DNA from 4 places in the Paenibacillus sp. FSL H7-0690 genome. Region 4 is predicted to be linked to each of the others. Evidence: predicted binding sites of a transcription regulator. Region 4 holds the regulator's gene; each other region holds the start of a gene.

Region 1 (3,220 bases), 1.9 Mb from region 4:
TATTTTCACTTCTTTTGGATATGCCTGTAAAAACTTCATAAGTAGTGTACATCCCCTGTTATATATGTGTCATTAATTCATCCAGTATCATCCCAAAACAGGGCTATGAGCAAGCATACACATTGACGTTTTATCGTGATAAAGTACGCATGAAATCTAGAGGATAAGACGCACATATCGCATGAAATATCCCGTCTCCCTTGGGGTTCACGTCCGCAGTCCTCCCTAGTTCTAATATCTATTCTTATTTTAAAGCCGTGGCTGTCGTCCGTAAAGCAAACTAAACAAGAAGAAACTGATTCGCTTTTAGAAAGACGGGGTAATAGAGCCTAGAAACACTCCCCCTTCAAAATTCGCCGTGATCCGATTTCGTTCCCCCGAGCGCGGATAAATCACGGCGGATTTTTTGTGTCTACATAACAAAAAGCACCCCTAAAACATTAACGCCACCAATAAGGCAGACCTTGAATGTTCTATGGAGTGCTCTATAAGACGAGCTTAAGCGTGTTTTTTGACACTGCTGCCGGACATGCTATCTACGGATTGAATAGCCGTAGGTGCTTTACGCAAGTATGCCATCCAATAGGCAGCTGCGACAAATATTGCCCCACCCGTTAGATTTCCGAGCCAGACGGGAACAAAGTTAGTGAAGTATTGCCCCCATGAATAGTAACCTTCAAAAATAGCTGCTGGAATTAGGAACATGTTAGCTACAACGTGCTGGAATCCGATCGCAACAAAGGCCATCGTTGGGAACCAAATACCAAGGATTTTGCCGCTGAAGTTATCTGCTCCATAGGAGAGCCATACGGCCAGCGCAACGAGCCAGTTACAGCCGATACCCGAAACAAATGCCGGAAAGAATTCTGCATCGATTTTATGACCAGCCATATCCACCAATTTTTCTAAATACACACCCTCTGAAGTTAAACCCACCACATGACCGAAGAAATAAGCTACAAATAATGCCCCTGCCAGATTACTAATCGTAATGAGCAAAAGATTCTTCACAACTTCCCAGAAAGAAATCTTCTTAGCCATAAAAGCAAGCGGCACGGCCATCATATTCCCTGTCAGTAGTTCTCCACCTGCAAGGAGTACCATGATCAGCCCAACGGGGAAGACTGCGGCTCCGATAAAGTTAGCAATGGAACCCCATTCCTGTGGTGCGCCAGCAATGACGCGAATATCTAATAAAAACCCGAGCGCAATAAACGCTCCTCCCAAAAAGCCCAGAATAAGTACGGTACTTAGCGGATTATGAGCTTTTTTTATGCCGTTCTCTACAGTTACTTCGGCAATTTGCTGCGGTTTGCTATAAGCCATGGTTCCTATCCCCTTCATCTATTTACTTCAAATTTGTTCCTTTATGACCATTGTAGCGTGTCGTAAAACACATTAACGTGATAATTATCACTTTGAGAAAACTAAGTGAAAGTTTTCACTGACATGTCAAATTTACTGCGACCTGTGCACAAATAGAAGTTTGTGTATGACCGGCTAAGCCAGCATATCTTGTTTCGTTGGATTACATTTGAGCGTACGCAGCAGCTATCGGACACCGTTGACCCTATATGCAGCTATATCTCACTGGAGCTATACCTAACTGGAGTCATACCTCACTATAGTCATACTTCACTATCGGCATTCTATCGGACTCGGATGACTCTAATCGTAGCTTTTGAGCATATTTGGCCCACACCCGGACATTGGACCGAGATGACCCTAATCGTAACTTTTGAGCACATTTGGCTTGCTATCGGACCCCATAGTCGCTATTGGCACGAAAAACACACTAGTTTTACCTCGTTCTATGTAATAGCTGCACTGGAGTCCGAAATCACGCTCAAAAGGCGATTATTTGCTAATTAGCGGCTTCTGAGTCCGAAAAATTCTGAGGAGGGCGGTGACTCGGCACGATCGGACTCAGTTGACCTTATACGTAGCTTTTGAGCACATTTGGCTCGCTATAGGACCCCATAGTCGCTATTGGCACGAAAAACACACTAGTTGTACCTCATTCTATGTAATAGCTGCATTGGAGTCCGAAACCACGCTCAAACGGCGATTATTTGCTAATTAGCGGCTTCTGAGTCCGAAAGCTTCTGCGGGGGGCGATGACTCGGCACGATCGGACTCAGTTGACCCTATTCGTAGCTTTTGAGCACATTTGGCTCGCTATCGGACCCCATAGTCGCTATTAGCACCAAAAACACACTAGTTGTACCTCATTCTATGTAATAGCTGCGCTGGAGTCCGAAATCACACTCAAAAGGCGATTATTTGCTAATTAGCGGCTCCTGAGTCCGAAAGCTTCTGCGGAGGGCGGTGACTCCGCATGATCGGACTCAGTTGACCCTAATCGCAACTTTCGAGCACATTTGGCTCGCTATCGGACCCCATAGTCGCTATTGGCACCAAAAACACACTAGTTGTAACTCGTTCTATGTAATAGCTGCACTGGAGTCCGAAACCACGCTCAAACGGCGATTTATTGCTAATTAGCGGCCTCTGAGTCCGAAAGCTTCTACGGAGGGCGATGACTCAGCACTATCGGACTCAGTTAACCCTAATCGTAACTTTCGAGCATATTTGGCTCGCTATCGGACCCTATAGTCGCTATTGGCACGAAAAACACACTAGTTGTAACTCGTTCTATGTAATAGCTGCACTGGAGTCCGAAATCACGCTCAAACGGCGATTATTTGCTATATAGCGGCTTCTGAGTCTGGAAAATTCTGAGGTGGGCGGTGACTCCGCACGATCGGACTCAGTTGACCTTATACGTAGCTTTTGAGCACATTTGATTCGCTATCGGACCCCATAGTCGCTATTGGCACGAAAAACACACTGTTTGTACCCCATTCTATGTAATAGCTGCACTGGAGTCCGAAATCACGCTCAAACGGCAATTATTTGCTAATTAGCGGCTTCTGAGTCCGAAAGCTTCTGCAGAGGGCGATGACTCGGCACGATCGGACTCAGTTGACCCTATTCGTAGCTTTTGAGCACATTTGGCTCGCTATCGGACCCCATAGTCGCTATTAGCACCAAAAACACACTAGTTGTAACTCATTCTATGTAATAGCTGCATTGGAGTCCGAAACCACGCTCAAACGGCGATTATTTGCTAATTAGCGGCTTCTGAGTCCGAAATCTTCTGCGGAGGGCGGTGACTTACCACGATCGGACTCAGTTGACCTTATACGTAGCTTTTGAG
Region 2 (3,220 bases), 3.1 Mb from region 4:
TCTGGAACACCGATTTCTTTGGCCAAAGCTTCGATGGAATCCGCCTGAATCACGAAGCCCATTTTGTCATATTGTTCAATAGCCTTCACACGGGATTTAACACCGGAATCAAAGACCAGCGTAGCTGCTTTATTAGGCAGTGTATTGATGGAAGCTGTTACTTTATCACGGGTATCCAATTCATTGGTGAACCGTGTACCTTCACTGGAAACAAGGATAGCGCCTTCCCCACGAACAGCTTCGCCGATGAGGTAGGATTTTTCTTGCTGCACAGTCGGGTGAACTTGGATTTGATCCATATCGACGGTTGTGCCGCCGAGTTTCTCAATCATCTTGATGCCGTCCCCGGTACTGCCGATTTGGTTAGTAGTAACGTAGCCTTCCAAGTCAGGTCTTACTTCGGAGATCAAATCCATATTGGCACCGAATCCGCCAGTGGTTACAACGACAGCATCTGCCGTAATTGTTTTTTCCTCTGTTTGGTTAAAGAGGACTTTGACGCCATTTACTTTGCCATCTTTTTCAGTGATTTCTTTGACATCAGCATTCACGAAAAGAGGGATTTCTTTCTCTTGTACGTTTTTCACTAAACCTTTGACAAGGTATTGTCCCACAGCAGAGCCATCTTCAGGACGGTGTGTACGTTTTTCGTTCATGCCGCCTGTAATGGTGATATTGTTCAAGCGGATTCCGATGGAATCCAGCCAATCGATCGCACTCGCGGAATTATCAACGAAGAAACGAAGCATTTCTTTGTCGTTAGTGTCATGGCCACCTTTTAATGACTCTTCATAAAATAAATCATTGCTGTCTTCAATGTTTTGTTCTTTTTGGAATTTCGTTTCAGAAGCGTTCATCCCCGAAGAGGATTTGGTTGTGTTCCCGCCGGCAACCGGCATTTTTTCCAAAATAACAGGGTTCATGCCTTTCTCTTTGGCCTCAAGCGCCGCGGACATTCCCGCACCACCCGCACCGACAATGATGATATCATATTTATCTTTTAATTGATCAAATGGTGTGTAGCTTGCTTCAGATGCCCCGGAGACGGCTTCAACTTCTTTTTTCTCGTTGTTATTACTCTTGCTCTCGTTCACCTTGTCGTTTCCATTACCGCAACCTGCGGTAACGAGCATGACAGAGAGGACGAGACTCAGAGCACCAGCTGCTTTCTTTTTCATTGTTAACCCTCCACTTTTATATTTCTCTATTAAGATGTACCAAAAGAACCCGACATAAAAGAAAGGAAGTATCAGAGGGAGTTGGAAGTGGAGAAGCGCGCGCGTCGCTGTTATTCTCCTAACTTCAAATCTTCTACGGTTACGTCCACAGTTTCCATCGTTATTCTCTTTAGTTCATCTTCTTATTAAGTATACCATCAATCATGACTATTAGTGAAAGTTTTCACAAATTATACAAGTCGTCTATTCTAACATAGGGTAACGAAATATTGAGCGGATTAGGCGGAAAATGGACCATAAACCATATAACTAGAAGATTTGGCGTGAGATTTTCTCACTGTAGAAGTGGTAACTGTCACGGATTAGTAAAGCGGTTTTTGTTTTTCTGGATTTTTAAATGGTAAAATGAGAGTATTGCCTACTAGTCAATCCGGAAAGACTAACATGAGACATAGAAACAAATTCTAATTAATAGGTGAGAATATGGAATTTAATAATGTAATAAAAGAAAAAGTAAAAGAAGATAACTATAAAGTGTTTGCTTTACTAAGCCGCTATTTGAATAATACCCCCGACTTTATTAACAAAGAAGAAATTGAAGAAATCGTAAACTGTGGTGTATCTTATGAATACGCTTTTGGTTTAATGCTGGCTGCTGCTTTTGGGATGGATACGGTTGATAATGTTGATGATAAGGAATTGTTCAACCAATATTTTAGCAATATGCTTCATAAGCTTGATGCAAATGAATATTATGACAATCCATATTATAAAAATATCAAGATACCAACTATAAAGATTAATAATAGTGAATTAAAATATGAAAAATATAAACCTTTTGAAGGTTTTGTTTGCAATGATATCATCCGGACAGAAGAGGGAAGACAAATTCCTCAGGTTGGTTTTTTTCAAACTGAATTCATGTTCCCGGCTGTCTTGGAGAATGAAAGAATCTGGATGACGATCACACCAAATGAAATAGAAACAATGAAAGAAGCTGTTGATAAAGCGTTTGGGAATGTTCTTACATTTGGGCTTGGACTTGGCTATTATGCTTATATGGTTTCTGAAAAAGTTAATGTTGAAAGCATAACGGTTGTTGAAAAAAATCAAGATGTCATTGATTTATTTAATAAATATGTACTGCCACAATTCAGTAATGCTCACAAGATCAGGCTTATCCAAGCAGATGCTTTCGAATATGCAGAACAACATATGTCTAAGGAAAAATATGATTTTGTATTTACGGATTTATGGCATGATGTTTCTGATGGAATGGATATGTATTTAAAAATGAAAAAGTTTGAAAAGGAAAGCCCGGATACTGTATTTATGTACTGGATAGAACAATCTATTTTATGTTATTTGTAAAAATACTTTTGCCCAGTAACTAAGCTCTGTAGAGTTTCTACAGGGCTTTTTATTATTTTATAGTTCATTTCATAATTTTTAAGCCTATGTTACTATTTCTATAACCGTAAAAGGAATATTTTAGAATAGTAGGTGTATTTTATGGAAATCGGCGCGATCACTTTTTTTGTGAAAGACATGGAAAAGATGGTTACCTTTTATCGTGACGTCATGAAGATAGCTATAGAATGGGATGGTGGCGTATTTACCGGGGTTCAACTGAAGAGTGGTGTATTCTTTAATTTGTGTCAGCGGGATGCACTGAATATGTCACAGCTAACCTATCCCAGAGGGATAAACGGGACTATGGAAATTTCATTTGGCGTTCCCTCACCTGAGGACGTTGACAAGGAATTTGAGCGTATGGTAAAGGCAGGAGCGACTCCTGTAAAAGAACCTATTTCGCAGCCCTATGGGTTGCGTGAATCTGTTGTAGCTGACCCAGAAGGAAATTTGCTTGAGATCGTAGCGGGCATTCCAGAAGAATCATAGAGTCTATACAATCATGCGAAAGGAAGACCCATTTTTGAAAACTCCTATATCTATCATAAATTGGCTAGAGCACAACGAAATCATAAACGACTTATTAAATCAGGAAGACAGCTTAACTGCGCATACAATGGATCAAGGAT
Region 3 (3,220 bases), 2.3 Mb from region 4:
CGCAGCCGTGTGATCAGTGACCGCGAGAAACGTATTGTAGCTTATCATGAAGCAGGCCATACTATTGCAGGTTACTTCCTTGAGCACGCCGATATGGTGCATAAAGTTACTATTATCCCACGCGGACGTGCAGGCGGATATGTTATTATGCTTCCGAAGGAAGATCGGATGATCGTTACCAAGCAGGAGCTTTTGGATAAGGTTACTGGATTACTTGGTGGACGTGTTGCTGAAGAATTGTTTATTGGTGAGATCGGTACGGGTGCATACAGTGACTTCCAACAGGCTACGCGCATCGTGCGTGCCATGATTATGGAGTACGGTATGAGCGATAAGCTTGGACCTATGCAGTTCGGATCTTCTCAAGGTCAAGTATTCTTGGGTCGTGATATTGGGCATGAACAGAATTACAGTGACTCCATTGCTTATGAGATTGATCAGGAAATGCAGAACTTTATTACTTCGAGTTACGAACGTTGTAAAGATCTGTTGATCAAACACTCCAAAGAAATGCACTTGATTGCCAATACATTACTTGAGAAAGAAACACTTGAGCTTGATCAGATCACACAACTGATTGAACAAGGATTCCTTTCCGAGGATGGTAAACCAGAGGGTGGCGAAGGTGTTGCCCATGAAGTTGGCGAGCCTGTCATCGACAATATCGGTGATGTGCGAGTTCGCATTCAAGGCAAGCCTGAGGATGAACAGTCCACACTTCCTGACCTGTCGAAGGATATCCCGAATAACCCTGATTCTGAGGGTAATGACGGTTCCGGTGATGACAACAAAGGTGGGGGCACTAGCCTTACCTAATTGGGTCCACCATTCATATGATGTAAATTTATCCGGAGAACGTAACTGTTCTCCGGATTTTTTATTTTAATTTTTAAGGGATTCTATGCCTTAAAGCCTGTCCAGTTACATTGACAGAGGCTGGAACGTTGTGTACATTAGTGATTAATATTACTTACTATTTATATCAGCATGTTCATTTTTTCACCATGATGGCGCATGCCATTTGATAACATCATGTCGGCGAAAAGCCGCGAGGATTTAAGGGGGAGAACAATCGGTGGAAGCTCTGGCGCTTGAGCGCAAGCAGGAACAGAATCGAGAACTTCGTATACGTCTTGAACAGCTTAAAAAGGAACGAAACGCAATCATTTTAGCTCATTATTATCAACGTGATGAAATTCAGGAGGTTGCCGATTTCCGGGGCGACTCTTTTTTACTCGCTCAGAAGGCTGCAGAGACAGATGCAGAAGTTATTGTATTCTGCGGTGTTCATTTCATGGGGGAAAGTGCAAAAATTCTAGCCCCGAACAAAACCGTCCTTATTCCTGATGAACGTGCAGGCTGTCCAATGGCAGATATGGTCAATGTAGACGGTTTGCGTAAGCTAAAAGCTCAACATCCAAATGCTAAAGTAGTCACTTATATCAACTCGTCCGCCGAGATTAAAGCAGAAACCGATATTTGTTGTACCTCTGCTAATGCTGTGAAAGTAATCGAATCCCTTGACGCCGAAGAGATTATTTGGGTCCCAGATAAGAATCTTGGTCAATATGTACAAGATCAGACGGGCAAGAAGCTGATTATTTGGGAAGGCTATTGCAACACTCACGACATGTTGACCGTCAAAGATGTAGTAGAAATGAGAGCAAAATATCCAGATGCGGAATTTGTAGTTCATCCAGAGTGTCGTCCTGAAGTAGTCGCCATGGGTGACTATGTAGGCAGCACTACATCAATTCTGGAGTATTGCCGGAAATCGGATCGTAAGCAATTTATCGTTGGAACGGAAGATGGTACCGGATATCAGCTTCGTAAGGATAGTCCAGATAAAGAATTCCATTTTGCTACCAAATTTCTTGTTTGTCCTAATATGAAAGTTAATAATCTAAAAAAACTGGTGAAATGCCTGGAGACGATGAAGCCACAAATCTATGTACCGCCTGCTGTCGCCGACAAAGCCAGAACATCCCTAGAGCGCATGCTACAAGTCCGGTAGCATGCGCTACTCTTTCGTTGAAACAGGTGAAAAGCGGTCATGATTCCACAATATTTGGTTGATTTTGATCTTCGGGATATTCCTACGGTAAAGACAGATTGTATTGTTATTGGTTCAGGGATTGCCGGGTTATTCACAGCTATTAAAGCCAGTGAAGATCGGCGTGTCATAATGATCACAAAGAAATCAGTAATGGAAAGTAATACTCGCTATGCACAGGGGGGGATCGCAGCTGTTATAGCTGAGGATGATTCCCCTGCTTACCACCGGCAGGATACCTTAATGGCCGGAGCAGGTCTTTGCTCCTCAACAGCTGTCGATGCACTTGTTAATGAAGGGCCGGAAGGCGTTCATGAGTTAATTCGCTTAGGAACTCTGTTTGATAAGGAAGATGGGGTACTGGCTTTGACTCAGGAAGGTGCGCACAGCCATCGCCGTATTTTACATGCTAATGGGGATGCTACAGGTTATGAGATTGTTCGTGCATTGGCGGAACAGGTAGCCGAACATGAGAATATTGAGGTCTGGGATGATCATTATGTTATCGATCTCATCACTGAAGGTGGAGAATGTGTAGGCGCATTATTGCAACGGCCCGGTGGTGGAAGGTTGTTCCTGCAAGGGGATGCGACCATTCTGTGCTCTGGTGGAGCAGGACAATTATATCGATACACTACCAACCCAGAAGTAGCTACAGGAGATGGAGTAGCGATCGCCTATCGCGCTGGGGCTCATATACGAGATATGGAATTTATTCAATTTCATCCTACAGCACTTAGTTACCCGGGAGCTCCTAGATTTTTAATCTCCGAAGCTGTGCGTGGGGAAGGAGCAGTCTTGCGCAATATTAATGGAGAACGGTTCATGGAACGTTATCATGACCTGCTTGAGCTGGCTCCGCGGGATATTGTAGCACGAGCTATTGTAAGTGAAATGGAACATACTAAATCAACGTTCGTTTATTTGGATATTACACATGAATCTCCAGAGATGGTGAAGCATCGGTTTCCCACAATATATGAGACATGTATGGGCTATGGACTGGATATTACAAGTGATTGGATTCCAGTGGCTCCCGCTGCGCATTATATGATGGGGGGGATTAAGACCGATCTGAATGGAGAGAGCACTATCCCACGTCTGTTTGCTTGCGGAGAGGTTTCCTCCACAGGCCTGCATGGCGCTAACCGTTTAGCTAGTAATTCA
Region 4 (3,220 bases):
CAGATCTGTGTGTGGCAGCAAATGCGGCTGATCGATATCAATAGCAATGAAATCAGCTTTCATCCCTACAGCAAGTCTGCCTACATTATTTAAAAAGATGGACTTCGCGCCATATTCTGTAGCCATACGCAGAGCTTCTGGAGCAGGGACAGCCGTTGGATCACCGCTGACACCCTTATGAATGAGAGCTGCAAGCCGCATCTCTTCAAACATATCCAAGTTATTGTTGCTTGCCGCGCCATCCGTGCCAAGAGACACCTTCACACCAGCTTTTAGAAGATCAGTAACCCGAGCCACTCCGCTAGCCAGCTTCAAATTACTGCCCGGATTATGAGATACACCCACATTATGGCGAGCCAAGATCTCAATCTCTTCATCATTTAAATGAACACCATGTGCAACTATCGAGGGACGTGTGAACATTCCAAGCTTCTCTAAGTGAGCTACAGGACGCAACCCGTAATCCGCCACATTTTGTTCCACTTCACGTTTCGTTTCGGACATATGCGTATGCATCGGTAAATCCAGATCATGCGCTGCCTGCACGAACTTAACCAGGAAGTCAGGAGGGCAAGTATAAGGGGCGTGTGGCGAGATCATAGTAGTAATTCTACCGTCAGCCTTTCCATGCCAGTTACGGGCAAAAGAAATCGCTTCCGCAAGCTTGTGATTCTGTACATCCTCTGGACATAACCCGATCACACCACGCATCAATACGGAACGGATACCTGATAACTCAGCTACCTCGGCTACTCGGTCCATATGATCATACATATCGAGGAAGGTCGTAGTTCCACCCTTCAGCATTTCCAATACAGATAAGGAGGTTCCCCAGTATACATCATCACCGGTGAACTTTTCCTCCATTGGCCACATCTTCTCCTGAAGCCACACTTGTAGCGCTAAATCATCTCCATATCCACGCAGCAAAGACATCGCCGCATGACCGTGTGTGTTTACAAGTCCAGGCATGAACAGCAGACGGCTGCCATCAACCACTTGCACTCCAGCTTCCATCTGAGGCTCTTCTTTTCCTATGTAAGTGATTAAATCATCTTCAATAGTCATATATCCACTCAGAACCGGCTCATCCGTTCCCGGAGTCAGAAAATACCCGCCCTTAATTATCGTTTTATTGTTGTTCATGTTCACTTTCTTCCTTTCCATCCCGCAAGTAATAAGCAAGACTTTGCAGATCAGTTGTAAAATCAGCTGCATGCACCCGGATATTCGGTGGTGTCTTCAGAATCACAGGGGCAAAGTTCAAAATCGCTTCAATCCCAGAAGAAATGAGGATATCTGCTACATTTTGAGCTTCTGAATCAGGTACGGTAATAATGCCAATGCGAATACCTTGCTCACGAATTGTGCTGCCTAGTTCATCCATCGGTTGCACAGTAAGGGAGTTGATCTTACGTCCAACCTTAGGAGCGTACGAATCAAATATAGCCGTGATTTTCATAGTATCTTTGAGATATGCATTGTAATTAGACAAGGCATGTCCGAGATTACCTGCTCCAACTAAAGCTACATTAAGCTGTTGATCCAGCTTCAGGATATGACGGATTTTCTCAATAAGATACGTTACATCATAGCCGATACCTTTTCTGCCGAAGTCACCAAAATATGCTAAATCCTTACGAATCTGTGCGGGATTAAGATCAAGCTTTTGCCCAAGTTCCTGAGAGGAAACTGTTAATATTTCGCGATTCTGGAGATCATTCAAAAAACGCAAGTACACAGGCAGTCTGCGAACAACGGCTTCTGATATTTTATCCGATTTCATATTTTTCCTCCTAAAAATAGTAATGTTCTTGTGAAAATCCATATTCAAACGTCTACCTCTCCTTATTAAGGACGGGACTGTAACACACCGCCCTTAAGGATAAGGAGGAGCTAAACTGAAGACGAGCGTTTTAAGAAGCGCCGCCATCCTCTAGCCATTCCGCTATGCGAGGGACCATTTGATCAGTAAGCATATGCTCCATTTTGGGACCAGGCAATGAATAAAGGAAATACTTCCCGTAATGAGATTCAATAACCCTTGTATCATAAACAATAACTATTCCACGATCCTGCGCCGTGCGAACCAGTCTTCCGAATCCCTGCTTAAAACGAATAACCGCTTGAGGAACAGATAATTTCATGAACGGATTCTTCTTCTGGGCCTGCAATAACTCCGACTTCGCTTCCGCCAACGGGTGATTCGGTGGTTGAAACGGAAGTCTCACGATGGCCAGGCAAGTCAGTGCTTCACCTGGAATATCTACACCTTCCCAGAAGCTGCTCGTCCCCAGCAATACGGATGCTGCACTGTCCTGAAAGCGGCGGATCAACTTGCTCCGGCTGCCACCTTCCACGCCTTGACCAAGCACCGTAATCTCTTGTGAGGCCAAAGCCTCTTTAAGCGGATCATATACCTGACGCAGCATTTTATAAGAAGTAAACAGAACCAGCATCCGCCCACGTGTTGTTTTAGCAGCTTCCGATAATGACTGTACGAGTGTATCGACAAATCGAGCATCGCCCACACTCCCCTTCACACTAGGAAAATCACGCGGTATAACTAGCAGTGCCTGCTCGCGATATTTAAAGGGAGATGGAAGGAGTGAGGTCATTAGACGTCCCTCTTCTGCAGCTTCGTTAAGTCCGAGATTATCAATCATAAATTGAAAAGATTTATCTACAGATAGCGTCGCCGAGGTAAGCACGATGCTTTTTTTCTTATCGAAGAACAACTCTTTAAGCTGGCTGCTAACATCCACAGGGACGGCATACAGCTGTAGGGATTTGCTGCGGTAATTTCCATTTGCCTCCAGCCAATATACTACATTATCGTCATTCAGCCCCATAAAGAATCTTACTTGCTCACGTATGGAAGCCAAATCTTTAAATAAACCGCTAATATCAGTAACAAGGCTGTCTGCTGAGGATTGGCTTTCCTGGTCACGCATCTCGTTAAGCATTTTATCACCCTTACGGATGATGTCGCTTAACGTCAGATTCATAGTGTTCTCTAGCGCAACCAATTCATCCCAATCCTTCGGCTTACGGGCAGGAAGCAACCGCATAACCAGTTGTCCCGCTTCTCCTGCCCCTGCATCACTGCGTTCCGGCAATAGGCTGAACAGCTTGTCGCTGAGTGCATCCCAGGTTTCTTTGACAGTAAGCAGATCCGGGTAGATCCGATCGATGACTCCGCTCCATTCTGAAGCCTCTT

What was found. The regulator Rex, encoded in region 4, represses fermentation and respiration genes when NADH is low (regulators of the CRP and FNR family bind a similar motif). The targets are predictions, from matches to a motif close to TTGTGAAATATTTCACAA.
Region 1: the regulator Rex is predicted to act here: its motif matches at 1,430-1,447, upstream of MHI32_RS28835 (formate/nitrite transporter family protein).
Region 2: the regulator Rex is predicted to act here: its motif matches at 1,390-1,407, upstream of MHI32_RS03970 (flavocytochrome c).
Region 3: the regulator Rex is predicted to act here: its motif matches at 988-1,005, upstream of nadA (quinolinate synthase NadA).

What each region holds. Positions count from the first base shown of each region.
Region 1 covers NZ_CP150281.1:6,540,569-6,543,788, forward strand. Annotated here, with positions in the region: gene MHI32_RS28830 (MFS transporter) at 1-39, opposite strand, end outside; gene MHI32_RS28835 (formate/nitrite transporter family protein) at 499-1,326, opposite strand.
Region 2 covers NZ_CP150281.1:879,815-883,034, forward strand. Annotated here, with positions in the region: gene MHI32_RS03970 (flavocytochrome c) at 1-1,178, opposite strand, end outside; gene MHI32_RS03975 (hypothetical protein) at 1,662-2,549, shown strand; gene MHI32_RS03980 (VOC family protein) at 2,691-3,080, shown strand; gene MHI32_RS03985 (aminoglycoside phosphotransferase family protein) at 3,115-3,220, shown strand, end outside.
Region 3 covers NZ_CP150281.1:73,877-77,096, forward strand. Annotated here, with positions in the region: gene ftsH (ATP-dependent zinc metalloprotease FtsH) at 1-816, shown strand, start outside; gene nadA (quinolinate synthase NadA) at 1,076-2,014, shown strand; gene nadB (L-aspartate oxidase) at 2,054-3,220, shown strand, end outside.
Region 4 covers NZ_CP150281.1:4,675,604-4,678,823, forward strand. Annotated here, with positions in the region: gene MHI32_RS20610 (amidohydrolase) at 1-1,146, opposite strand, end outside; gene MHI32_RS20615 (redox-sensing transcriptional repressor Rex) at 1,133-1,786, opposite strand; gene dinG (ATP-dependent DNA helicase DinG) at 1,917-3,220, opposite strand, start outside.